3 regions of the Paenibacillus sp. JT31N7 genome follow, and region 2 is predicted to be linked to each of the others. Evidence: riboswitches for the same ligand, from Rfam matches in the RefSeq annotation. Region 2 holds a riboswitch; each other region holds the start of a gene.
What was found. Region 2 has a riboswitch for cyclic di-AMP ahead of AC58P5_RS17085 (CAP domain-containing protein). Riboswitches for the same ligand answer to the same signal wherever they lie in the genome.
Positions count from the first base shown of each region.

Region 1: linked by a shared signal. The riboswitch ahead of AC58P5_RS26860 (resuscitation-promoting factor) and the one ahead of AC58P5_RS17085 (CAP domain-containing protein) in region 2 are both predicted to bind cyclic di-AMP.
Region 3: linked by a shared signal. The riboswitch ahead of AC58P5_RS12125 (3D domain-containing protein) and the one ahead of AC58P5_RS17085 (CAP domain-containing protein) in region 2 are both predicted to bind cyclic di-AMP.

Region 1 is NZ_JCAUAT010000011.1:46,651-51,282, forward strand. Features, by position in the region: gene rsmA (16S rRNA (adenine(1518)-N(6)/adenine(1519)-N(6))-dimethyltransferase RsmA) at 1-663, opposite strand, end outside; gene rnmV (ribonuclease M5) at 712-1,257, opposite strand; gene AC58P5_RS26860 (resuscitation-promoting factor) at 1,364-2,485, opposite strand; cyclic di-AMP (ydaO/yuaA leader) riboswitch at 2,770-2,964, opposite strand; gene AC58P5_RS26865 (ABC transporter ATP-binding protein) at 3,253-3,996, shown strand; gene AC58P5_RS26870 (ABC transporter permease) at 3,993-4,632, shown strand, end outside.
Region 2 is NZ_JCAUAT010000003.1:538,926-543,557, forward strand. Features, by position in the region: gene AC58P5_RS17075 (DUF6382 domain-containing protein) at 1-1,438, shown strand, start outside; gene AC58P5_RS17080 (Dabb family protein) at 1,512-1,802, shown strand; gene AC58P5_RS17085 (CAP domain-containing protein) at 2,325-3,116, opposite strand; cyclic di-AMP (ydaO/yuaA leader) riboswitch at 3,122-3,257, opposite strand; gene AC58P5_RS17090 (M42 family metallopeptidase) at 3,810-4,632, shown strand, end outside.
Region 3 is NZ_JCAUAT010000002.1:402,841-407,472, reverse strand. Features, by position in the region: gene AC58P5_RS12150 (glycoside hydrolase family 84 protein) at 1-216, opposite strand, end outside; gene AC58P5_RS12145 (spore coat associated protein CotJA) at 444-629, shown strand; gene AC58P5_RS12140 (spore coat protein CotJB) at 668-934, shown strand; gene AC58P5_RS12135 (manganese catalase family protein) at 1,012-1,581, shown strand; gene AC58P5_RS12130 (hypothetical protein) at 1,960-2,181, shown strand; cyclic di-AMP (ydaO/yuaA leader) riboswitch at 2,447-2,636, shown strand; gene AC58P5_RS12125 (3D domain-containing protein) at 2,648-3,592, shown strand; gene AC58P5_RS12120 (polysaccharide deacetylase family protein) at 3,640-4,632, opposite strand, start outside.

The sequences.
Region 1 (4,632 bases), on a different contig from region 2:
ACGCAGGCGGATCACAGCCGAGTCCACGTTGGGCTGTGGCACGAAAACGGTACGCGGAACGATCGTAACCAGTTCCGCTTCGCAATAGAATTGTACGGCGATGCTGAGGCTGCCGTACTCCTTGCCGCCCGGCTTGGCCGCCATCCGGTCCGCCACTTCCTTCTGGATCATCACGACGATGTTTTCGAGCGGAAGCTTCTCTTCGAGCAGCTTCATGATGATCGGCGTCGTGATGTAATACGGAAGGTTGGCGACGACACTGATTCCGGACAAGCCGGAGAATTTCTCCTCGATCAGCTGCCTCAGATCGAGCTTCAACACGTCGCCGTGGACGACCTCGGCCGTCGGATAGGGCGTCAGCGTCTCCCGCAGGATGGGGAGCAGACGCTGGTCGATCTCCACTGCGACGACGCGGCCGGCTTCCTTCGCCAGCTGCTGGGTCAGAGCGCCGATTCCGGGCCCGATCTCCAGCGCCCCCTTCTCGGGAGTAAGCTCCGCCGCGGAAATGATATTGCGCAGAATGTTGCCGTCCGTAAGAAAGTTCTGTCCCAGACTTTTTTTGAGCACCAGATTGTGCCGGTTTAGAATATCTTTGGTGCGTTTGGGCGTTGCCACATCTTCAGAAGCAAAGGACGGGCCGCTGCCTTGTTCATTTAAGTTCATAGTCATCCTCCAAACTTCCGTTCCTGACGAAAGCTGCCTGTACGTAAATTATTGATCCGGACGGTCCAGCTGCTCTATGGCAGCCTCGAACTCTTCCCGGGAAATTTGAAAAGCGGCGCAGCGCTTGTAAAACTGCTTACCATTACAATACCCGATTCCGAGCTTTTTTCCTACTTCCAGCCGTCTGGCCGCGGCATCGGGATGAACAACGAGGCCGGCGGCAATCAGATCTTCCCATGTCAGCAAAGACACGACACCTTCATATTCGGTCTTTACGTTCGCCAGAGCGGACCGTATAGCCTCCGGTGTCGCGTTCTCGACTCCGATGTCGCCGCGCTTCTCCGCAAGTTCCTGGGGAAGAAAAGCGTGCTTGCAGCCGGGGACCTTGCCTGAAATGATTTTACGGATGCGCTCTCCCGCATGATCCGGATCCGTGAAGACAATGACCCCTCGGCGCTCCTGGGCCAGCCGGATGCGGTCCAGAATGGCCCGGTTGATTGCCGATCCTCCCGTTTCGATCGTATCCGCTTCAACCGCCCGCTTGATGGCGGTAGTATCGTCTTTTCCTTCGACAACAATGATTTCTTTGATCATCTTCTTTATCCTCTCTTAAGCGCACAAAAAGAAGAGGGTGTCCCTCTTCTTTTTGCATACAGTTTGTTACCGGTTTGTAAATCTTCGTTTCAGGTAACATGTTATCCTAATCTTGTGTCGGTTTATTCGGACCGATGACATAAACGGTATATCCCCGTTTCACACCGAAAGTCTTGGCATAACTCATGCTGTCGAAATATACGTCCATTTTCTGGCCTTTAATAGCACCGCCCGTATCTTCTGCACGGCGGTATCCGATGCCTTCAATGTACACCCACCAGCCTAACGGCACGACTGATGTATCTACGGCAATCGTCTGGCCTTGCACTGGTTTCGTTCCACTGGCGGTCCGGTTACCAACGCCCGGCTCTTGGGAAGAGTATGCGGTCAAGGTAACGTTCTTTAATATTTTCTTCGCGTCTATGTCGGTACCTGCTTTAGTTACCTGCTTAGGCTTAACCGGTTCGGATGCGGCTGCCACCGTAACGACCGGATTTTTTGTGCCTACAGCCACAATCTTATCCACACTGGCGTTTTTGACTGCTTGATCGATAACCTGCTCGGATACGAGTTTTCCGTTTTCGAAAATCTTCTCTTTCTTTTTGACCAATACGCCTTCCTGGCCTTCCTGTACGACCTGCTCTTTGCCTTTCAGCAGATCCTCATTGGATTTCTTGACCACACTGAATGCGATGGGCTCCGAAATTTCTTCCGTTTCTTTCTTCACCCGGACAACTTCGATAGCCGCATTGGCTGAAAGCTCCGTGTCTTTGGCCGGAGTCACTTTGTCGTGCTCTCCCAGCGAAATATTTGAATCTTGCAGAACTTCATCTACCGTTTTCGCAGTGGTATGCACAGTTTGTGTCTGCCCGTCGGCAGTTAGCTGCACGGGTGATGCATGATCGATGACAATCTTCTGACCGTCTTGAATCTTGCCGTCCAGCGGCATAGATATCTGATCGTGCTCACCGATTGTAATGGCTTGTTCATCCAGTAGGCGTTGCAGGACCCATTGTCTTGTTTCCACAACGGTTTCTCGTCCGTTTACCACCAATGATACGCTTTTACCAGCCGTACCGTATAACAACACCAAAAACATGAAAGTCAAAGCGAATGAAATGATAGCTGCAAGGATGATCATACGCAAGTTTTCATGCTTCCATCGCAATGCGAAGGACATGCTGGATGATCGCTTAACATGGGTCTCTGGTTGCGAGATATTGCCCACTTCTTCGGTCCTCCTTCAAAGCCTCGCCTCTGTGATACGCATGATGATTGGACGCGACTTAGGTTTATTTGGTGGTTCCTAACGGAACCCTTGCAATTGGCTACTTTCCCGCCGGCTGACCGGTTGCTCTCAGTCTCACGGGGTCTGCACCACCTCCGCTTGATGTTTACCTGTATGCGGGTCGGATACCCGTCCGATATGGAACAAAAAAGGCCATCGGAAAGAGAAAGCTTCCCGGTGGCCTGTGTGTGAGCGCGACTAAACAGAATGACACGACAGTTGGTTATCTCTCCCGGTACGCTTACGAGGTTAGCTGACGGATTCGGGCCGTGAGAGCTGCCCTACTCGCCGGCGGTGCTGCCTGCACCTGCCATTGAGATTCACCCCAAATTGTTTCCTGTTGTATCGGCCCAAAACTGTTCCGACCTTGACAGCGGTTCCCCCGTTTTCCTTTTACGGAAACTCAGCGTTAAAACTTGGCGTTTATTAAGTTATCATGAAAGTATATTACGCTCAAATATCCAACCTGTAAAGGGGTCATATTCCTTAAAAATAAGCAAATTTAACCAAACCAACGGCATTTATCTAATTATCTTGCAGTCGTTCTCCTTTTTTCTCCCGTTATCTCACTCCTAGTTTCCTCCATTTCCGCCGTTCCGCTTGGGCATTGGGCTTCCAGGCATTTTTTGACTATAATAAAAGATACGGCAATCAGCCCGAAATGGCCGAAAGCCGCAATAACCGATTGAAGAAAAGCAGGTGAAGGCATGGATCCAATTCTTCACATCTCCCGTCTCAGCGGAGGCTATCTGCCCGGAAAACCGATTCTCCGCGATCTCGATATTACAGTCGGACAAGGTGAAATGGTGGGTCTGATCGGACTCAACGGAGCGGGAAAAAGCACGACCATCAAACACATCCTCGGGCTCCTGAAGCCCCAGGAAGGCAGCGTCCGCATCCGTAACCGGACCCTGGAAGAAGACCCGCTGGGATACCGGTCCTCGTATTCTTTCGTACCGGAGTCTCCCGAATTGTACGACGATCTCACGATTGAAGAGCATTTGGAACTGACGGCGATGGCTTACGATATTCCGAAGGAAGTGTACCAGGAACGTTCCGGCCGCCTAATGAGCGAGTTCCAGATGGAGCCTAAGCGCAAAAGCTTCCCGGGCCAGCTTTCCAAAGGGATGAAGCAGAAAGTCATGATCATGAATGCGTTTCTTGTCGAGCCCGCGCTTTATGTCATTGACGAGCCGTTCCTGGGCCTTGACCCGCTGGCGATGCGTTCTCTTCTCGACATTATGGCGGACTTCAAGAGCCGGGGCGCCAGCTTCCTGATCTGTTCTCACATCCTCGCCACGATCGAAAGATACTGCGACCGGTTCGTCGTTCTCCATCAGGGACGGATTCTTGCCCAAGGCACGCTGGAGGAACTGAGACAACAAACCGGGCTGTCCGATGCGACGCTTGACGAGCTGTTCTATGAGCTGGTGCGGAGGAATCCGGCATGAACCACGAAGCAGCCGTTCACAGAGACGGTACGGCCGCAGCAGTCCGGCAGCTGTGGAAGCGGAGATTCGACCATTACCGGCAGGAAACGTCCCGCTACTGGGCTTATGTCGCAAGAAGCCAGTTTTTCGGTTTTCTTTTCCTGATTTTTATCGTTTCTTCTTATTATTACGCAAAAATACTTCAACAGCTTCCGACATCTTTTCCCTATATCTGGATCGTTCTGCTCGTGCTCGTTCCGGCTCTTGCAGCCGGCTCTGTGCGCACGCTCCTAAGGAATGCGGACCGGGTGTTTCTGCTTCCGCTGGAACCCGTTATGAACGTGTTCTTCCGGGCGGCCTTCCGCTACAGTTTAGGGATCCAGGCCGCACGCTCCCTCATTCTGATGCTGATTATTTGGCCTTTGTACAAACACTGCACGGGTACGGAAGGACAGCCTTTGTGGCTGATGGCGATTTTTGTTCTTCTAATAAAAATAGCCAACCTGCTCGGATCGTGGCAGGAAGGCCGTTTTTCATCTCCCGGATGGCGTCTGGTCTCGGCGGGTTACCGCTGGATCTTAAGCGCAGCCGTCGTATTCGCCTTGTTCGGAACGGGTCCGCTTCCGGGCGGGATCGTTCTATTGACTGGACTTGCCG
Region 2 (4,632 bases):
GAAAGCAGGGCAAAATATTCCTGAGACGGAACCGCTGCAGCTTCACAGACAAAGTAACGATGCTGGTGACGGTTATTTGCCAGGAGAGAGCGAATATATGCTGCAAGGCGGGGCCGGGCCGTCCCGAAGGCTTGGGCATGAAAGTCGTATAGAACGGAAGCCGCCGCGCGGTGCCGCAGAGAAGTTTATCCAAAGACGCCAACAAATTGCTGCGGACGGGACCGATTATCCTGTGACTATCGGACCGGATTGTACGGCTTCTGCCTCTTCGGGCTATACGCAACCGGTCTTGCCGGGCAAAATCGTTTCCGCTGGGGTTTCCGGTGCGGCCTCGATTTCAGCTTCCTTTGCAAAAGGTTCACCCGCGGCGGTCGGCGCTGATGTAACCCGCTTTTCCGCAAGGGGGGCTGCGGTAACTCCTGCTGTTCCCGAAACGCCTGATCCGCCTACTGAAGCTCCGCATACCGCAGCTCCGTCAGGAACATGGGGGGGTAATCGCGTTTCTCGGTCCCAACGGGACGAGCGAAATGACCGCGATTTCGATGATTCTGCTGCGGCAGCTCCAATCGCGGCTGCGTCAATCGTGCCGCCGCCTGCTGCGGTGGCGCCGCTTAGACGGCGGCGGACCGGTTCCGGCGTGCAGACGGCCGGGCAAACCCCGGCGCAGCCGCATGCCGAATCGCACGCAGCGCCGCAGTCGCATACAGCGCCCCCAGCGCACTCCGCGCCCGCGGGAGCGGCTGCCCCTGCGGGACCGCTTCGCGGGTCCCGCGGCAAAATCCTCGCGCTGGGAGGCGCATTCCTGATCATCGGGATGATCTGGAACGCTTATTTCAGCGCTCCCGGGTCCCCGCTGCTGTATATCAGCAGCGGAGCGACGCTGCTGGCGCTGGATGCCGCTTACGTTCTGCTGGCTATCGGCTTTCCCCGCCGCCGTACCAGCCAATCGAAAGAAGCGGCACCCCCCGGCAGCAGCCTGTATCCGCCTGCGGCTGAACGGGAGCCGGTGTCGCTTGAGCAGTACTACGCCGGTTTGGGCGAACGTACGACGCTCCTGGCTCCTCCTTTATCTGCGGTGACGACCGCAGACGAGACGGTTTTTCTCGGAGCAGAGTTAGCACCGCCACCTGCAAAGTTCCGTCATCCCGTACTCGAAGTTATGCGGGAAGGGCGTAAAGAAACGATTCTGCTCGATACGGATTCTTTTATAATCGGGCGCGGTGAAGGGGATGCCGACTATATCGAAAATGTGCTGGGAATCTCGCGGATTCATGCGCAGTTTTTACGGACGCCGGAAGGGTACGCGGTCAAAGACCTCGGCTCGCGAAACGGTACGTTTTTAAACGACGGGATGCTGATTCCTTACCAAATGGTCGCTTTGAAAGACGGTGATATCGTGCGGATCATTCACACCGAATTTAGCTTCAGAACCTGCTGATGTGTTCCGGTCCCGTAACGTTAATGATATAATGGACAGGTTGTTGAAGAAACGGGAAAGAGGAGAATGCCCAATGATTACACATGTCGTGTTTTTCAAGCTTAAAGACCGCAGCCCGGAGTCCGTGGAACAAGCAAGAGCCAAACTTCAAAACATGGAAGGTAAAATTTCCGAACTGCTGCATATCGAAGTAGGGGCGGATGTAATCCATTCCGAACGCTCTTATGATCTGGTTTTGATCACCAAGTTTAACTCTCTTGAAGACCTCAAAGCATACAATGTGCACCCCGTCCATCAGGATGTGCTCGCCTATATGGGTGAAGCCAAAGACGGCGTTGCTCCATGCGTAGACTTTGAAAGCTAATTTTTCAAAAAATCAGTTATATCCGTAAGAACTTGCCGTTTATCGCGGCGGGTTCTTTTATAGTTTTAGCCGCCGACAGTACAAGCGACGTGAAAGTCATGATCATCATCTCAAGGTGAGCGAATTCCTTTGTTCCGATGTCATTCAACGGCGGAACTCTCCTTCCGATTAGCTTAATGCCACAGTAAGGTTGTTATCTGAAAGAATATAAAAATAACGTATAATGATCATAGCTCTACTACAGAATCCCCTGATCTTAATGTTTGCGATGGATAGATTGTTTTTTATAGGTGCGTTACTTCAAAAAATCGTCCAGCCTAGTTTCCCCAACGCCTGCATCATTATGACGACTCCTTACTTTTGACCCAGGCATTTGGCTCCTTACAGCCTGCCTTTTACGCAAAAAAAAGCGGCCGGTTCCATTTAAGGAACGGCCGATGTACATAGCTGCATTTAGATTGGATCGTATGATAAAATTATTGCCTTAATTTAAATTTTGCATCTGTGCATTTACAAAATCAATCAGTTCGCGATAAATTCTTGAACCCATTCGCCGTTGTAGTAAGCGACTCCGATTTTTGTGAAGTTCGGGCTCAAAATGTTTTGACGATGACCCTGGCTGTTCATCCAGGAATTCATGACATCCTGCGGTGTGCGCTGTCCTTTGGCGATGTTTTCGCCTGCATACGTATAAGAGATGCCATAAGATTTCATCATATCAAATGGAGATCCGTACTTTGGAGAATTGTGATCGAAATAGTTATTTGTGTACATATCCTTCGCTTTATCCAGTGCCATCGCGGCAAGCGCGCTGTCGGAAGCAAGCGGTTTTAAGCCGGCTTTGGCACGTTCCTGGTTCACGAGCGTTACGACTTGATCCGCATATTCCGATTGGGAAGCGGCCGGTTTTTCAGCCGGTTTCGGTGTCGGAGCAGCAGCCGGTGCGGAAGGCTTGGTTGTCGGTTTTGTCGGTTTCGTCGTGTTCACGGGAGCGCTCGGTTTTGCCGCAGGTGCGGAAGGCTTCTGGGCCTCCGGTTTCTTTTCAGGTGCGACCGGCGTCTCGGCAGACGGTTTTTCCGCGGCGGGAGGTGCAGCCGGTACGACGATCTGCATGCCTTTCCAAATGAAATTCGGATTATTGGGCTGCGGATTGGATGTGAGAAGAGAGGCGAGATCAATGCCGTATTTGTTCGAAAGAGCAGCAAGCGTGTCTCCGCCGGAAACGTTGCATGGCGCGGCGGATGCGGCGCCTGTAGCGAAAACGGACGTAAGGGCAAAAACACCAACGAGAGTTGCTTTTTTGATAGATTTCAAGTTAGAATCTCTCCTTTTTCGGCCTGCGAGGTTAGCTGACGGATTCGGGTCAAAGAGCAATCACCCGGCCATGAACATCATGGCTTCACCCCAAAAATGGGTTCCCCCGTGCTTCCGTAGAAGCTTCGGCCTTGTTTTTTTGCTTTCCGCCTGAGAAGAGCAGCAGGCATGACGCTCTGTGCTGCGCTCCGTCCCGGAAGAAGCCTTTTAATCCTAGCATGCGATTTGCTAGATTTCACCGCTCAAAGTTTTCCAGTAACGGCCGGATTGTTTTCCGCTAAACGGGTTTATCGTTTGAAAACAGAGGGGAAACAGTGTAGTATCACCTGTAAGAGGCGCTTTTGAATGCACGCCGAATCCGCCTGGAAATTTCGGAATCCGAACCCGGTTTTACAATCATATTGCAAGAAACTAAACCGGAGAGTTCCTTCTAAAATGAAGGTATTCGGCAAAAATTTCCATGAAAATAAAACCATCGCCTATCTGCGAGTGAAAATTGATGCACGCAAGTCAAAACTGACGCTTGTTTTAGGACTGATGGATAGAGGGAGTTTCGGGGTATTAAGTAGAAGCAAGACTTTACATAGCGCTCACAAACGGAAACCGGCCGCCGTTCAGGCGGTGAGAATGCCGCTAAACGGTTCGATTGGGCGACACTACTCGCACCGGGTTAAAAAAGGAGAGGTTGAGTTTATGGAGCAAGTAAACAGAACGTATCTGCTCGAAGTGCTGGACATGCTTTTGCAAACGCCGAGTCCGAGCGGATACACCCATCACATTATGGATAAAGTGAAGGCGGAAACCGAGAAGCTTGGCTATACGCTGGAACTGACGAATAAAGGCTGCGGCATCATCACGATTCCGGGTAAACGGAGCGATTACACGATCGGGCTCTCGGCCCATGTGGATACGCTCGGTGCGATGGTCCGGTCCATCAAGGACAACGGGCGTCTGCGCCTTACATCGGTGGGCGGTTTTATGATGGCCGCCATCGAAAACGAGTACTGCCGCGTTCATACCCGCCAGGGACTCAGCTATGAAGGCACCATTTTAACGACCAAGCCTTCGGTTCACGTTTTTCCGGATGCGAGAGACCACAAGCGCGTCGAGGAGAATATGGAAGTGCGCCTGGACGAACTGGCTTTCAATCGCGAAGAGGTGCAGAAACTGGGAATTCGTGTCGGGGATTTCGTCTCCTTCGAGCCGCGGGTTCGCATGCTGGAGAACGGGTATGTCAAATCCCGTCATCTCGACGATAAAGCGAGCGTGGCCGCCTTGTTCGCGCTTATGGATCTTCTAAAGAACGAGCTGATCGAACCGGCCTGCACCGTTAAAATCATTTTGACCACTTACGAGGAAGTCGGCCACGGGGCTTCTTACATCCCGGCCGACATTGACGAGCTCCTTGCCGTCGACATGGGAGCCATGGGGGACGATCTGACCTGCACCGAGCAGGACGTCTCCATCTGTGCAAAAGATTCCAGCGGTCCTTACGACTACGCGATGACCTCTCAGC
Region 3 (4,632 bases), on a different contig from region 2:
CAACGGCATTTTAGCGGCGGAATGCCAGTCCTTGCAGGGAACAATGCGCTTGACGCCCGATTGGATAAGCAGATTCCGCAGCTCCAACAGAGCTTCGGGGGACGTATCCGCGCCTGCCATTATCCCGGCGGTTGAATACAAAGGCACGGTATACCCGCTGTATTCCATCTGCTGCGGAGGCGGGGTCAGAAGGGGAGCTTTCAGATGATGTGTCATGCCATCTCACTCCTTTTTAAAGGGGAAAAAGCTTCCCCGGATCGTCTCTCTTTCAATCATAAGATATTCATAGAGCCGATAGAGATGACAACCTTGCGGATTATTCCGCTTTTATTTCATGAATCTGGGCGCCCGCCCATACCGCTCCTGGGCGAATGCCATATGGTATTGCAGAGCCGCACCATTACCGGTTACAAGGAGGAAGCACATTGTATCCTGAAGTCCGCATGTATCACCCCTTCGTGGGGCCGTTCGATCCCTGTCCGCCGAAGCTTGTCAAAACGTACGTAACTCCGCCGCACCTGTTTATCCAGTTCCAGCCCATGTGCCTGCCGCAGTTTAGCCCTTATGAGGCATTGAAGCTAGGTACCCTTTGGCCGGAACTGTACAGCAGCTACGAACCCAGATGCTGATCCGGTCCGAAAGCGAAAGAGAGGGGAACGACAACCATATGCAAAAACAAATGGATGACAATTATTACCGGCTTCTGCACGACCTGCAAGCGGCCGATTTCGTACTGGTCGAATTGACTTTGTACCTGGACACCCATCCCGAAGATGCCAATGCTCTGCAGCAGTTCAACGAATTTTCCCAAAAACGGAAGCAAATCGCGCTGGAATACGAGCGTTTGTACGGACCGCTTCTGCAATACGGGCAAAATGCGCTGCCGCAGCAGACTTGGGAGTGGGCCGAAGCTCCCTGGCCTTGGCAGGTGTAACGTGTGTAGAGGGAACTGTATGAACGGCCTGGCCGGAAGATCAAGCACGGATATGCTTAAGGAGACGGGGGATTCCAATGTGGATTTACGAGAAAAAACTGCAGTATCCGGTTCGTGTAAGCAAATGCGATCCGCACATGGCCAAACTTCTGATCGAGCAGTACGGGGGTGCGGACGGGGAACTTGCCGCCGCGCTGCGTTACTTGAACCAGCGTTACACCATTCCGGACAAAGTGATCGGGGTGTTGAATGACATCGGGACAGAAGAATTCGCTCACCTCGAGATGATTGCCACGATGATCTACAAGCTTACGAAAGACGCTACCCCCGACCAACTGAAAGCCGCGGGTCTGGGCGAATATTACGTCAATCACGATTCGGCTTTGTATTACCAAAATGCGGCCGGCGTACCGTGGACGGCAGCTTACATTCAAGCCAAGGGCGATCCCATCGCCGACCTTTACGAAGATATCGCAGCGGAAGAAAAGGCCCGCGCCACGTATCAGTGGCTCATCGATCTGACGGACGACGTCGATCTTCAGGATGGCCTGAAATTTCTGCGTGAACGGGAAATCGTCCACTCGATGCGATTCCGCGAAGCGGTGGAAATACTTAAAGACGAAAGGGCTGCCCAGAAAATTTTCTAGCGGCCTGGACAAAAAGACGGGGAAACCCGTCTTTTTTCGGATAATTTTAAAGCCGGGGAAAGACCGATAGTCAATGGATATGGAAAAATTGAATAAGATTGCTAATTTTTCCGGAACGTTTCCCCTTCTGAAGGTGTCTTACTTATATACAAGTTATAGCTAAACAGTCTGTTTAAAGCGTCGGCGTCTAGTAAGAATTTTTATTAAAAAGCTGGAAATAGGCAAGAATTATGTCGTACTTACGAAAAATCTTAAAAAAATCGTCTATTTCAAGCAAATAAATACCACATTTTACCTATAAGTATGATAAACTGGAATAAGTTGCTTAAGAATTAGGAATAGAACCTAGATTTTGGAATCGAAAGGAGGCTGCTATTCATGGGGATTACATTAAGCCTGCTGATCGGCATGTTAGTTCTTTTAGCGGCATCATTAGGTCTGCGCAAACCGAAGGAATTTGACCGGTCCGATAACGTGCCGTTTCGTCCTTTCGATGATATTTACGAGGGAAAGAAACGTCCGACTGTAGAATCGGTACGAAGCCAGGCAGCCGTAAAAATCGAAGAAAAGCCGAGAGAAAGCAAACGAATCGCCAAATAAAGGTTTCCTCCTATGGGATGAATTACCTGGCCGCAAGGTGAATAAATGATGGTTTTTCTGAGAAATAGATGAGAATTACATAAGCGTGCGCTGAGCATAACGTTAATTTTCTCCCTTTGATTTTTTCGGTTTAAAGGGCGGAACAGGCTTCAAATAGGCTTGAAGAATCAGCTTTTTGCAGCAGGTTATCCGGCGGATTAAAAAAATGAAAAGGTCGGTTTTTACCAATTTGTGTGTGTTTGTTTCTAAAGATGTATGTGATAGCTTGTGTAAAGAGCCGAAACTTCAATCGTTTCCCGGATTTTCCAGGGGAGGATGAGGTGCGGGGGATGATTTACTTCGGAACCGTATCGCATGACTGCGGCGTCCGATAGGGGTGAATCGCTGGCAACAGCGTGGGCGACTTCTCAGTCCAAACCCGACAGCTAACCTCGTAGGCAATACCGAGAAGGAGCGTACATCAACTATGGCTTTAAAGCATCATTGGAAAAAAACTTGCGCTACTCTGCTACTAGGTGCAGTGGTGGCGGCATCTTCCGCATTCCAGTCGCAGGCGGCTGAAACGGAAGCGGCTAAAAACGACGGTCTGATGTTTTGGAAACTGGCCAAATCTTATCAGGAGATCGCCGCCGGCATTGCCGATACGGTAGGACAAGCAGCCGATTCGGAACTTGCCCAATCCTTCCTGACACCGGAAAATCAAACTCTGGTATTATCCGAGCCAAATTCCATGTGGAACTTCGCTTCCCAAATGAATATGGACGTTCTTGACCTCTTATCGTTAAATCCCGATGCGGATCCGCTTAGCCTGCCGGCAGGCAGCGAGCTGAAAATTGCGGGGGAAGCGGCTCCTGAGCAGCTTAAAGCTTTAAAAGCGACGTTAAAAGTTCCGGCGCAGGCACCGGCTTCGCCAAGCCAAGCGGATTCCATAAAACCTTCGGGGGCTCTTCAGAAGAGCAGCAAGCCGCAGGCTTCCGAGCCGAAGAAAAGCGCGGAGAATAAGGCCGTTAAGAAACCGGCTGCCAAAGCCGCATCGGCTTCCGCAAAATCCGGGCAGACGCTGACAACCGCGGCGGGCAAACAGGTTCAATACAAAAAAGCGCTTTCTATCAAGGCATCCGCTTATTCCGCGGACCCAAGCGAGAACGGCGGATATGCCGGAATCGATTACTACGGCAACAAACTGACCGTTGGCACCATCGCGGTCGATCCGAAAGTTATTCCGCTTGGCTCCACCGTATATGTAACGGGTTATGCTTTCCCGGGCCTCCCGGCCAAGGGAATGATCGCCAAAGCGACGGACATCGGCGGCGCGATCAAAGGCAATCGGATCGATATCTTCGTTCCGGGCTCCAAGGAGAAAGTAAATAACTTTGGCTATCAAAGTGTGAAAGTGTACATTCTTAAATAATAGGAGCCGAAAAGAAGGCGGGAGCGAATGCTCCCGTCTTTTGTGCGTTACAGACCCTTGGAAATTCCCATCAGCTCCGGCACCGTGACCAGCTTGTATCCGCTCGATTTCAAGGAACGGATCAAATCGGGAAGAGCAGTGACTGTACCGCTGAGATCGTGCTTGTCGTTACCTCCCGCGCTGTGCTGCAGTATGACTGAACCGGCCCGGGCTTTGGTCACAATGTTGCGGTATACCTGCTTGCCCGATAATCCTTTCCAATCCAGAGAATCCACATCCCAGTTCATGACCATCAGGCGATGGTCGGACATCCAGCGTACCTGCTCTTCATTGATGGCTCCGTAAGGAGGCCGCACAAGTCTGGGCGTATATCCGGTCAACTGTTTGATGACGTCCTGGGTACGCATAATTTGCGAAGAAAATTCCGAGGCGGTCAGTTTGGGCATAAAAGGATGGGTGTACGAGTGGTTGCCTACGACGTGACCCTCCCGCACCATCCGGTCGATAATCTCGGGATGTGCCTTAGCGCGGCTCCCGATCACGAAAAAGGTCGCTTTCACCCGATGCTTTTTCAAAATATCGAGCACTTGCGGGGTATATTTGTGATCGGGCCCGTCATCAAACGTGAGCGCGATTTTTTTTCCTTGGGAGGTTCCTCTCATCCGGAAAACCGCAGGGTACTTGTGATGAATCTCGGCTAAGCTCAGCTTGCGCTGCTCCGTTTTCTGAAGGGCGTTCGCTTCCTGATGATGCTTCTGAACGGGAACGTCTTTCTTTTTCGGTTCCGGTTTAGGAGCGGCTGCTTGTTTAGGTTTTACGGGTACGGAAGGCGAAGGGACCGGAGTAGCCGGTGATGCCGAAGGAGTCGCGGCGTTTTTCTTCTGGATCGCCGGATCTTTCGTAGGCTGGAATATTGCCGGACCTGGTACGGATGACGGACCTGGAACTTCGCTTAGAGAGTGCGGGATAAAACGGTTTTCGTCCAGCCGGGAAGAAGTCGAGCCCTCGTTCGGCAGTTTTGCCGGAGAACATGCGGAGAC